One region of the Lysinibacillus sp. SGAir0095 genome, then DNA from elsewhere that is predicted to be linked to it. Evidence: riboswitches for the same ligand, from Rfam matches in the RefSeq annotation. Region 1 holds a riboswitch; the other holds the start of a gene.
The links. Region 1 has a riboswitch for glycine ahead of C1N55_RS07715 (amino acid permease). Riboswitches for the same ligand answer to the same signal wherever they lie in the genome.
Positions count from the first base shown of each region.

Region 2: it holds a riboswitch for glycine, as region 1 does, so the genes downstream of both, gcvT (glycine cleavage system aminomethyltransferase GcvT) here and C1N55_RS07715 (amino acid permease) in region 1, are expected to answer to the same signal.

Region 1 covers NZ_CP028083.1:1,561,694-1,568,442, forward strand. Annotated here, with positions in the region: gene C1N55_RS07700 (CoA transferase subunit A) at 1-264, opposite strand, end outside; gene C1N55_RS07705 (sigma-54 interaction domain-containing protein) at 507-1,847, opposite strand; gene C1N55_RS07710 (YqkE family protein) at 2,117-2,386, shown strand; gene C1N55_RS07715 (amino acid permease) at 2,526-3,866, opposite strand; glycine riboswitch at 4,257-4,333, opposite strand; gene C1N55_RS07720 (VanZ family protein) at 4,592-5,098, opposite strand; gene C1N55_RS07725 (aldo/keto reductase) at 5,095-5,994, opposite strand; gene C1N55_RS07730 (NUDIX domain-containing protein) at 6,077-6,616, shown strand.
Region 2 covers NZ_CP028083.1:2,424,036-2,430,784, forward strand. Annotated here, with positions in the region: gene gcvPB (aminomethyl-transferring glycine dehydrogenase subunit GcvPB) at 1-236, opposite strand, end outside; gene gcvPA (aminomethyl-transferring glycine dehydrogenase subunit GcvPA) at 229-1,575, opposite strand; gene gcvT (glycine cleavage system aminomethyltransferase GcvT) at 1,599-2,702, opposite strand; glycine riboswitch at 2,977-3,070, opposite strand; gene C1N55_RS11920 (shikimate kinase) at 3,204-3,716, opposite strand; gene C1N55_RS11930 (ComGF family competence protein) at 3,918-4,373, opposite strand; gene C1N55_RS11935 (hypothetical protein) at 4,349-4,657, opposite strand; gene comGD (competence type IV pilus minor pilin ComGD) at 4,647-5,105, opposite strand; gene comGC (competence type IV pilus major pilin ComGC) at 5,095-5,511, opposite strand; gene comGB (competence type IV pilus assembly protein ComGB) at 5,525-6,595, opposite strand; gene comGA (competence type IV pilus ATPase ComGA) at 6,576-6,749, opposite strand, start outside.

The DNA of each region.
Region 1 (6,749 bases):
AACTTGACGCTCGAACTCTTTGTTTTCTCCCACATAGGAGCCAATCATTTTACGAATCTGTTTATTTTTTAATAGCAAACCTAATCCCCAGTCATCGACACCACAGTTATTTGAAATAATGGTTAAGTCCTTAACTCCTTTTTTGACTAAAGCAAGTATCAATTGCTCCGGGATACCGACTAAGCCGAAACCTCCGACCATTATGGTAGATCCGTCTTGAATGCTCTTAACTGCTTCTTCTGCAGAAGTGAATAATTGTTTCATCGATTACATCCTCCTTTTAAAATACAAAACTAAGAAAAAATAGGTATGAAAACGCTATAATTTGTATTAAAGCAGAATGGAATATTCTATGCAATAGGGTGTGTCAAAAATGTGACAACCAGAGTGGCAGGGGTTTTCCGGAAAATCGGAATTTTTAAAGTGAATTTATTGAAGAGAGTGGAATTTAATGGGATTAAAAAATCCGAAATCCCGGATAAGTGTCCAGAATATCGGATTTTAGGTCATAAGTTGTGTTTTTTAATTTTTTCATAAAGAGTAGAACGACTAATACCTAGTTTTTGCGCAATCTTCATTTTATCCTTTTCGTTGTCTAGGTGTTCTTGTAAAATTTGTCCTTCCACCTGAAAGAGCATTTCTTCCAAGGTGCTTGTGCTTCTTGAGAATGTAGTTTTCTGACGGCGAATATGTAAAGGAAGGACATCAATGGAAATTTGATCACCTTCAGCTAAATGGATAATTGCCTGCATGACATTCTGCAGTTCTCTAACATTCCCTGGCCAATCGTATTGTTGTAAACTCCACCAAGCTTTTCGATCGATTTTTATGCCGCGGCGACCTGCCTCAACACTATATTTACTTAAAAAAGTCTGAATCAGCTCGGATAAATCCTCTATGCGATCCCGGAGAGGGGGGACTTGTAGAGTAATAGCTTGAATTTTGTAAAATAAATCTTCGCGAAAATGTTTGCTTTTTACCATTTCTGCAAGCGAAACGTTCGAGCTCAAGATAAAACGTACATCGACTGAAATTTCTTCGTCTGTCCCTAGAGGTTGTACTTTTTGATCTTGCAATGCTTTCAGTAACTTTGCCTGTAATGTAATGGGTAATTCATTGACTTCCTCTATGAAAAGCGTGCCACCCTCAGCACGTTGAATACGTCCTTTCTTAACATCTTGATTTACCTCCCATTTCCCAAAGAGCTCTTCTTCGAGCAATTCTTTCGGGATGGTGGAGCAGTTCATTTTAACAAAATAGTTTTCTGCTCGATTCGATAAACCATGAATGCTTTGTGCAAACATTTCTTTCCCTGTCCCGATTTCACCCTCGATTAAAACGGGCAATTTAGTGGGGGCGATGGTTGTAATAGTTTCTTTGATTTTCCGAATCGTTAAAGAACTGCCTTTAATATCCGCTAAGTTATAAAAGGATTCTGTGTATTGGTTTATATTGGTCTCGATTTGGTCCATTGTTTTTCGTACATGTGAACTTAGCTTTTTCCAATCACTCATATCACGGAAGATGACACTCCCGAATGCACCGATGATTTCGCCATCTACAACAATAGGCACTCGGTTAGCAAGCATATAAGTACCCTTGATGTAATGTGGTGCAGCGATTTCAGCAGTGCCTCGCTCCATCACTAAATGCATTTCACTATTTTCAATGACATCGGCAACATGTTTTCCAATGGCTTCTTCACGACTTACTTCAAGGAAATGACAATATTCATCGTTTATATAAATAATCTTCGCATCCCGATCGACAACAACGAACCATTGAAAGGCCGTTTCCAAAATCTGAGAGATCACATTTGTCGAAAGCAGCTTCAACCAATTCTCCATTTTTACACCTCTTCTCTAAGTTTCTCATTTTAACTATTTTACACATAAAAATGCTCAAATTAGTAGAGTAGGGTAAAATTAAATGAAAGGCTTCGGTTTTAATATGTCTAGATGGTAGTGCTAGACTTCTGGTGATTGGAAATTATTAGTAAGGAGTAAGGAGTTCGTAGTTATTACTATTGAAGTATTCCATTGACGGATATCGTGTTTTACAAAAAATCGTGTTAAACTAAATTGAGAAATTCGATCATTCAAGTAGGTGACTAAACATGGGGAAAAAGAAAAAACAAGGTCAAAAACCAGTGGAGCAAGCTTCTTCTCAATCACGAAAAAATGAGGATTCGTTAACATTGCAAGATCAATTAAACGGCGATATTCTTGCCAAATTAAAGGCAGCTAAGAAAAGCCTGGTTGAAGAAGAGCAAGCAAAAGAGGAAGAACGACAAGCTCGATTAGTTTTCGAACGCAAACAGCGTGAAAAGAATATGAGCTTTGAAGAATTATTAGACAAATATGGTGATCAAGGCTCGAAGTTTTAGAGTGGGGTAGCACTCCTGTGGTACGGTTTAAGTCATTTTGACACTCCACCCGGGTCTTGGTCGTTTTCCCAGCTTTTAAAATTCTATGGAAAAACAAGAAAACAGCACTCAGAGATGGGTGCTGTTTTCTTAAAAAACGCTATTTTATTCTATTCATTACATACGTGAAGATCACCAGGATGAACCAAATTGGCGTTAGCAATAAAGCGGAACGCGTTTCTTCGGAAATAAACATGATAATGAGGATAGCTACAAACAGTGCTAACACAACATAGTTGATGAAAGGAGTCAAAGGTGCCTTAAATGTTGATCTTTTATGTAAATTTGGACGATATTTCTTGTAACGAATATGGGAGATTAAAATAATGCTCCATACCCAGATGAAGCAGATCGCACTAATCGTTGTCACTATACTGAAAGCAGAGTCAGGAATCGCATAGCTTAGCAATGCACCGATTGATACTACTATTGTAGAAACAAAAAGGGCATTTGCCGGAACTGCATTTTTATTTAATTTCCCAAATGATTTTGCACCTTGCTTATTTTTACTTAAGTTGAACATAATTCGACTCGTCGAAAATAAACCGCTATTACCAGCTGAGGCTGCTGAGGTTAACACAACAAAGTTAATGATTCCCGCGGCAATTGGAATACCAACAAGTGCAAATACCTGTACAAATGGACTGTTTTCTGCGCTTAAAACTGTCCATGGATTAATACATAAAATGACAAATAAAGCACCAACGTAGAACAGTAAAATTCGCACAGGAATCTTATTGATGGCAGATGGAATATTTTTTCTTGGATTAGCGGTTTCAGCAGCTGATACACCGACTAATTCAACTCCTACAAAGGAAAAGACGACCATTTGGAAGGAGAATAAAAATCCTGATATGCCGTTAGGGAAGATGCCACCATATTCCCATAGGTTTCTTACCGACACAACGCCGGACTCTGTTTCAAATCCAATCATTAATAGAACAATCCCGATGACGATAAGAGCGATAATGGTGATGATTTTTATTAAGGCAAACCAAAATTCTAATTCACCAAAAAGCTTTACAGTTAATAAATTCAAACCTAGTAAAATAACTAAACATGCTATAGCTGGCATCCACTGAGGAATATCAAACCAATATTTTACATAGTGGCCAACAGCTATAATGTCGGCCATGGCCGTCATAATCCAACAGAACCAGTAAGTCCAACCAGTTACATAACCAGCCCAAGGACCAACATAGTCTGATGCAAAATCAGTAAAAGACTGATAGCCTGAGTTTGAGAGAAGTAACTCTCCAAGAGCTCGCATGACGAAAAATACTGCCGTTCCGATAATCAAGTAAACAAACAGTATGGAAGGTCCAGCTTTTTCTATCGCCGCACCAGATCCTAAGAATAGTCCAGTACCAATCGTTCCACCGATGGCAATTAATTGAACGTGCCGGTTTTTTAAGTCTCTTTTTAATTCACGATGTTCCATATATATGCCCCCTGATAGTAAGCGGCCTGCTTTTGTTTTAAGTTGGGAGGGGATACGAGGCTATAAACTAGTATAATGCTGACACTTTTGAGTTTATTCCCGACACTTTAGTAAAAAATCTCGACAGTATCAGCAATATTCTCGGACAGAATTTAATAGACCGACTTTTTCCATATTATCTGTCAATCCGATAAACCATTTGTTGAATTGTAGCCTAAATCCGCCTAACCAATTATTAAAACTAGCAACAATACCTGAAAATAAAAAATGAGATAGGAAGCATTCCTATCTCATGACGTAAAAAATAACAAAAAGAAAATAGCAAAAACTATGATTCCATTAATGACTATATGACAAAAAATAGAATGATCTGTTTTTCTAAGTTGAAGTTGTTACTTTTCTGTACTTTTGCCTGAGATTGTGAACCCTTCGGCGTCGCAAACAGCGATCTCTCCAGAAATTGCTCCTGCTATAGTCATCCCATAGCAATCACCGCTATAAAATTTTTCACTTTAGAACACTTTTCTCATAAAAGTAAAAAAACGTTCTTTAAATAAGTGACCAGCAGTTAATCGGATTTTGCGTCTGTTAATCTGCTAATATGTGTCATTATATCAAAAAAATGATTCAAGTCTATGGATTTATGAAAAATAAAATTGTTATGAAAAATGACAGAAAATGATAGTGATCAAAAAAGAGAACATAACATCGAAATGTTACATTCTCTATTCACTCGCACTATTTGGACTTAATGAGGGTCTTCTTATTTTTTGATAGAGAACAAATCCAATCTTAAAGACAATGATAAAAGTGATTGCTCCTGATGTATCAAGGATGACATCATCAAAAATACCCGTTCTGCCAACAACAAAGGTTTGACGAAATTCATCTAGTGAAGCTACCACAAAAGTCGTAAGGATTGCAAAGACAACAGCAAACTTTACTTTAAACTTGCGATACATCAAGTAAAACAAAATTGCAATGAATCCATAGCCGACAAAATGCAATCCTTTTCGAACTAAGAATTCAATGAAATAATAATAGCCGCGAGTTTCGACTGAGATGGTTTGCCCCCAATAAGTTACTTCAATTTTGCTTAATAAGTTATAGAAAGGTTGATCTCCCAACGTTTCCTTTAATGTAGGTACAATTGTTTGCTGTTCGTAGGTCATACTTGAAACACAAAATAATAAAACTAAAACGGTAATGAGCAAGAAAATATATTTTTTCATCGGTGCTCGGTATAAATTTCTTTCTTCGTAATTTGTTCGATTGGTGTGAAGTCATGAATAGCTTGTGATTTTTCGTATGCCTTTAAATTTTCTAGTAATTGTTGCATTGAGCTTGCTCCAATAACAGTGGAGGCAATAACTGGATGACTTAAATTATACGCAAGGCTTAAAGCGTGAATATCCTCATAGCAAATCTGCAGGCTATTGAGTGTTTCTATTAATTGTTCTTTTGAATAAGTTAAGTAGCCATTCGAACTTTCTACACGTTTTTGCCATTCGTTTGTTAAAAGTCCTTTAGCAATGGAGCCACGTGTGACCACGGAAGCATTCGTGTCTGAAATTTCATCAAACCATTCTTCTGAGCGTCGGTCTAATAGACTGTATTGCATCATATTGGAGATACCATGACTTCGTTCTAAAAAGGATCTAAATACATTGGGTCTAATAGACGAAATGCCGTATTCTCGAATATAGCCTTCTTTTTTCAACTGTTCAAAGGTTGAAATAATTTCATCCCAAGGATCATCAATAGTCCCGCCATGTAGTTGATAGACATCGATATAATCCGTTTGGAGACGCTTTAAGCTCATCTTAAGAGCATTTTCGATGTGTGATGGGGAAGGGTCCCAATGCCAGCCATCTTCACCAGGCTCCCAACGGTTTCCAACTTTCGTAGCAAGGACTATATCGTGTCGATGCGGTTTTAATAGTTCTCCCACGATTTCTTCATTTATCCCTTTATCGTAAAGGTCTGCTGTATCAAAATAGTTAACCCCAGACTCAAGAGCTGTTTCAACAATTGGTTTTGCATCCGTTAATGATGTTGGAAGAGACATGCAGCCTAAACTAATCTCCGAAATTTCAATTTCGCTTTTTCCAAGTTTTCTTTTTTTCATTTCACAACCCTCTTTCCTTCAAAGCAATTCATCATTAATGGTACAATGAAAACAATAAATACGACAAGTGAGGGCATTTGAAATGAATAAATTTGAGGAAAAATCACTACGTTCTAATCCGATATATAAGGGTAAAGTTATTTCATTGAAGGTTGATGATGTATTGTTGCCGAATGGGAAAGAATCGAAAAGGGAAATTGTTAACCATCCTGGAGCAGTTGCCATCATTTCTATTACAGCTGAGGGTAAGCTTATTCTTGTTGAACAATATCGAAAAGCTCTTGAAAGATCGATTATTGAAATTCCAGCTGGGAAATTAGAGCCCGGTGAGAGTCCAGCGCTTACTGCAAGACGAGAATTAGAAGAAGAAACAGGCTATGGATGTCATGAGCTTCAATATTTACAAACCTTCGCAACATCTCCCGGTTTTGCAGATGAAGTGATTCATTTGTTTGTTGCGAAAGATTTATATAAAATAGAGGAAAAAGCTGATCTCGATGAGGATGAATTTGTAGAACTATTAGAAGTGACTATAGAAGCAGCAGAAGAAATGGTAAAAGAGCAAAGAATTTTTGATGCAAAAACAGCTTTTGCTGTACTTTGGTTAAAAGCCAATCAGTAAAAAATTGATTTTTTATAACCATAAGGAAATATAAGATTTACGGCAAAAAATGATAGATTTTACGAAAAATCTGAACTAGTTTAAGAGTAATAATGATAGAGAACGAGCATAAGATGTATCATCGAAAGGAGAA
Region 2 (6,749 bases), 860 kb from region 1:
GAGCCTAATGGATAGAACCCTGAATCTACTCCGTGGTTACGACGAGATAGAGCTGTATAATGGCGCATAATGTCTAGTTCTGCAACTTCCGGTAATTCCGCAGCTTCTTCACGAACATACCCTGCTGGCAGTAAATCAGATAGATCAAAATCCTGTACATCTAATTCTGGTAAGCTGTAGCCTACACGACCTTCTTTGGATAATTCAAAAATGAGTGATTGATTTTCGTTATGCATTGTAAGCCCCCATTTTCTCAACTAATGCGTCGATTTCTTCTTTTGTACGTAATTCAGTAACAGCAATCAATACATGATTTTCTAACTCTGGATAAATTGTGCCTAAGTTAAAGCCGCCAATAATACCATCCTGAATAAGTTGTTCATTGATTTCGGCTACTGATTTGTTTGTTTTTATGACAATTTCATTAAAGTGTGCCCCTTGGAATGCTACTGTGAAATCTGCTGCTTCAAAGGCATTTTTTGCATAACGAGTTTTCACTATGTTTTGTTTCGCCATTTCTTGAACACCTTTTTTACCAAGGGCAGTCATTGCAACAGACGCTGCAAGAGCTAATAAAGCTTGGTTTGAACAAATATTGGACGTCGCTTTTTCTCTACGGATGTGCTGTTCACGAGCCTGTAAAGTTAAAACATAGCCACGGCGACCATCTTGATCTACAGTTTCTCCTACTAAACGACCTGGTACTTTACGCATTAGCTTAGTAGTTGTAGCGAAATAACCGCAATAAGGACCACCAAAGCTTTCAGAAATACCAAACACTTGAGCATCCCCTACAGTTATATCTGCACCTAATTTGCCTGGAGGAGTTAGGATACCTAAAGCGAGCGGATTCGCTGACACGATAAATAATCCCTTCGCTTCATGAGTAATGTCACCAATTGTTTGAAGATCCTCGATTTGACCAAAGAAGTTTGGATACTGCACCATTACTCCTGCTGTATTGTCGTCTATTAATTCTTTTAACTTATCGATATCTGTAACACCGTTAGTAGTTGGTACTGTTACAATTTCAATAGATTGACCATAAGCATAAGTAGCTACTACATCACGATATTCAGGATGGATTGCCTCTGAAACTAGTAATTTCTTGCGACGAGTATGACCGGCGGCAAGCATTCCAGCTTCTGCTAAGGAAGTACCTCCATCATACATTGATGAGTTTGCTAGATCCATTCCAGTAAGTTCTGCAATCATTGTTTGGAATTCAAAGATGGCTTGTAATTCACCTTGTGAGATTTCAGGTTGATATGGTGTGTAGGCAGTATAAAATTCTGAACGAGAAATAACATGATCGACAATTACTGGTTTATAGTGGTTATAAATACCTGCACCCAGGAAAGACACATTTGAATCTGTGTCTTCATTTTTAGCAGCTAGTTGTTTTAATTCTTTCAATAGAGCAGATTCTGATTTTGCCGGTTTTATATTATATAAGCCTTGGAAACGAACACTTTCAGGAATATCCGAAAATAATTCGTTAATACTTTCAACACCAATCGTCGAAAGCATCTCTTTTTTATCTTGTTCCGTCATAGGAAGATAACGATGTACCATTCGATTAAGCCTCTTTTCACGATTTAATTTGAGCGTTTATAAAAAGGAGTTGCGACAGTTTGCGCCTTTACTTTTTTATTTCGAATTTCAACTTCTAATTCAGTTTCTAATTGAGCAAATTTTGCATCAATTAAAGCTAAACCAATGTTTCTCTTTGTTAATGGCGATTGGGTTCCTGTTGTGATCTCTCCGATTTCAATCCCATCTTTAAACACTTTATAGCCATGACGAGGAATCCCTTTGTCAACCATTTCAACACCGATAAGTTTTTGAGCAAGACCATTTTCCTTTTGGGAAATTAGAGCTTCTTTTCCGATAAAGTCACTTTCTTTTTGAAGCTTTACTGCAAAACCAATTCCAGCTTCAAGTGGTGAAATATCTTTTGAAAGCTCCTGGCCATATAAAGGAAGACATGCTTCAAAGCGTAAAGTATCACGAGCTCCTAATCCAGCTGGTACTACTCCCTTGTCTTTTCCTGCTTCTAAAATTTTTGTCCATAAATCAACGATTGCTTGAGGCTCACCGTAAAGTTCAAAACCATCTTCCCCTGTATAACCAGTACGCGAAAGTAATACTTGGTTTCCAGCAATCTGAGCGTTTTCTATAAATTTAAAATATTGCAAAGAGTTCAAGTCCACATCAGTTAAAGTTTGAAGTACTTCTACAGATAACGGACCCTGTAAGGCAATTTGTGCATATTCATTGGATTTGTTTATTACAGTAACATCACCTTGAACGTGTTTATTCATCCATTCAAAATCTTTTTCAATATTAGCTGCATTCACACACAATAAATATTTCTCATCTTCTAGTCGGTAAACTAATAGGTCATCAACAACTCCACCAGTTTCATAACACATCGCATTATATTGAGCTCCACCAATTTGAATTTTTGAAATATCATTAGTTAATAAAAATTGTAAGTATGTTAATGCATCTTTGCCTTCTACAATAATTTCTCCCATATGGGATACATCGAAAAGGCCAGCACGGTGACGAACAGCATCATGCTCTTCTTTAATGGAAGAGAATTGGACCGGTAGATCCCAACCTCCAAAATCAATTGTTTTCCCGCCGTAGTTTGCATACTCACAAAAAAGTGGCGTTCGTTTTAATTCATTTCCCATTCTTGGTCCCCCTAATATTATCCATAATTTTGCACATTGGAAAACACATCTCAACTCAGAAGAGGTCGAGATTTTGACGCATTTTTGCCGGATATTCTTTAAAACCCTTTCTTATCCGCAAAAAAAGGACAGACGAATCCTCTAGTTACTTGAGGAATCCCCTGTCCTTGCACCTGAAAGTTACACCAAATCACTCTTAGTAATTCGAATTAAAATTGGCTTTCCCCTTTGGTGGCTGATTCAAACAAGCTGAAAACAGCACTCTCCAGAGATGCGTCCTGTACGAGTCTTTTTGCCTGAGAGATTCATAGCTCTTCACTACTTGCTCCTTCGGCGACGCTTTTCACGTTCTCTCCCCGCACAATCATCCGCGCGATATTCTAAATTCAATGTACTAAATATAACATCTCTTGGCTATATCCTAACATTGGTGGTCATGAAAAGGCAATCTTTTTTTAAATTAAGTTTAAAAACGAACATTCTAAATAAAAAATACAATTATCATTCGCCTTTTAAACGATTCACCTGAAAGCCTATATATTCAACAATTTGACGTAGAGTTCGACTTTCAGTCAATACTCGAATATGACCACAAGCTCTATAGAACTTTCTTCTCGTTTGATACAATTGCTCTAACTCTTGTTTAGTAGAACGTTGTACGATTGGTCGATTTTTATCATTTTTAATACGCACATATATATCTTCGAATGTTGCATCTAAAAAAAAGACCAATCCGGAACGACGCATGATATTACGGTTTTCTTCGCTCATTGCTACTCCGCCACCAGTTGCAATAATACATGCTTCGTCTCGGAAGTTAAGAAGAAATTCTCTTTCTAATGTTCTAAAATGAGCTTCTCCATACACCTCGAATATTTCGGGAATTGACATTCCTTGTTGCCGAACAATCTCATGATCCATGTCGTAATATGGCAGTCTTAAAAAATAACTTAGCCTTCGTCCGATAGCGCTCTTACCACATCCCATGAAGCCTACTAAATATATTTTTCGCATGCTATCACCTTCTTTGACTCTCCAAAATCTATCTACTACTTACTACCAATTTCCCTCAGTAGGTTTATCGTAGCACGAACATTGGCGAATTCCAATGAATTATACACTTTTATTTGTGATTCGTACGATAAACAATAGAAAGTAATAAAAGAAGTTGTGACAAATAACAACATGATAGCAAGTGCAAAAGTTGCTCCACTTTCATTGCGTAATTTTTTGAACAAAAAACCTCCTCTCCTTTTCTACCCCATTGTTAAAAATAACTGATAACGTGAGAAATTGACCATCCCAATTAAACAAAGCACTGCGAACTCCGATTAATAATGGAGTATTACCTTGATTGTTTATAATTAATCTAAGCACATCGCCACTTCGATTTATTTTTTTTACATCATTTATATAAAATACATCTACTGTTTTGGAGTCATTTGATAATTTAATCTCTTTAACATTTACTAAAGATTGTTGAAAGTCGTACACAAAGAATTCCCAAGCTGTATCTTCATTTGTAAAATAGGTTGTATTCATTTGCTGTATCCAAAAAAGGACGACTAATAATATTTGAGCGAGGATCACAAATACACTAAAGGAAAAAAGCGCTTCAAGCAGGGTATATCCCTGACTATTATGAACTACTCTCCATTTCGATTGATGCATTTCACTTGTTCTCCACTTAAGTTTTTAAATTGAACACAAATTTGATCTCCATCAAATTTCCACTGATAGTCATTACCTTCAATTGTTTTTGTACCAGTTAGAGTTAAGGATTCCCTAATCAGCTTTACAGCCTCAAGAGCTGTTTCTGAAGCATGCAGTTCAACTTTTTCATTATACAATGTAGTTTTCAATCGGTAGCTTAGTGGAAGCAATGAACTGGTTATGATTAAAACGATAGCTACCGATAATAATGTCTCAACAAATGCTATTCCTCTACAATTCAACTAGCCTCATCCGTCCTTCTTTGATATAAATAATCAAATTCGCATCTCCAAAAGGTGTGTGAAACCGAATAGTCCCAAAATTAGAAACATCACCATTTGGATAGACCATAAAATATTTTAAATTGCTAGTCACGTCTAACTTAATGTTTTGAGGGAAATCTCTTTCAAATATTATTTCTCCTGAGAAGATGCCGTACCCTTTATAATGATTATTATATAATTGGATATTAAACGGCTCATTTTTCGCTATTGCTAGTGCTTGAATTTCTTGAATATCTAACATCACCTGCTCAAAAAATTGATCAACTACACGCCGTTCTGAAAGTGAAAGGGTTATTTGAAAAACGATAGAACTTATTAGAAGAACGATAGAAAGCACAAGAAGCATTTCAATCAGTGTAAATCCATTACTATTTTTCATCACTTCTCTATGCAACTTAACTTCCATCTGAACCTTCAGTGGTAGTTCGTTTTACTGCTATTACATTTCCGTCACTTTGTATCTCGATCAAGTCGCCGTTTGGACATTCAGTTGCTTGATCATTCTTTAAGTAACCATCTGTTTTAAGCTGTGTTAAAGTGGGCAATGACTGGTTATCAATTTTGTAGGCTTCTACCTGTCCCTGCACCATTTTTAAATACGCTTCACAACCTTTGTTATCAATCGTTGTAAAGTGTTTTGTAACATTTGGTATCGTTACTAGTATTAGGATCGAAATGATCAGAAGTACGATTAACATTTCTATTAAAGTGAACCCGGATTGCAGGTTTTTCTTTTTAACAGAGGAACCAACATTTTTAGCATCCTTCAATTCAATGAAAGTAAATCCATTTTCAGTCTTTCTTTTCAACAAATACACGCTCCTATTAGATTATTTCAATTAGTTCATACATTGGCAGTAAGATACTTAGATAGGCAGCAATAATACTTAAAGCAATGATGATAAAGAAAATCGGTTGTACAATCGAGACGCCTTTTTTAATAAAAAACTGTAACTTCTCTTCAATTAACTCGCTATAAATTAGTAGTTGTCTGCCTAGATAACCACTTTTTTCTCCATGCTTAATAAACTCATCAAATTTTGCTGAAAACCACCCTAAATTATGGACAGCAGTGGAAAGTGATTCTCCGAATATTACTTGGGTCTCAATTTTCTCTGACACGTAGGCGAGAATTTTATTTAGTTGTTGGTCTTGTAAAATAGTTAATGCCTGTTGTAGTGAGAATCCAACTATTAAAAGCTCTCCCAATGTTCTGGCCAGTTGATTTGTGATATTTAGTTTATAGAAATAATTGATAATCGGAATTTTTAACATGATTGATAATTGTTTTTGAACATGTTGTTTTTTGATATAAATAATAAAAGTGGTTAAGAGGAGTATTGTAGATACTAAAATCAGACAAAAGATATCTGGAAGATGAAGGAAAATTGATGATATAAATACCGTTGCATTATTGGTTGCATCAGTTCTAGTATTTAGAATTTGTGTAATATTGGGCAAAAAGTATGTGCGAAAAGCGAGAAAGATACTCACCAGAAAAATACTCAGGAATATAGGATAACTTAGCAAGTTAATTAGTTTTTTTCTCATTTTCTCGTTAAAGTCCATTTGTTTGGAAATTGTTTGTAAGCTTTGAGCAAGCTTCCCACTTTCCTCTGAAATCTTTATAGCAACCAAAAAATGCTTGGGAATTAAAAAGCACTCCAAAATTTCTGTTGAACCTTCTCCATTCTTTAATTTTTCTAAAATTATTTTACGCCATGCTGCTGGATCGTCGACATGGTAAGGTAATAGCATATCAATCGAATCAGAGAAAGTATACCCCTCATTTAACAATGTGCTTATTCGATTTAAGAAAGAGGGAAGCTGATGCACTTTCATACTTTTGTTAGCATAGAATGAGGAGTTTTTTATATTACGAAGTCGTTGGAGCATTTCTTTTTCTCACCTCAAAAGAAGCTTTCTGACTAGCTAATCTTTCTGAATGTGGCAAAACATATTGTTCTCCTCTCATGGTTGCCGCAATCGCATCTACTAAGTTTAAATCGCTCAGAATTTCGTATATGGCTTTTCTCTCCTCTGCTTCAAC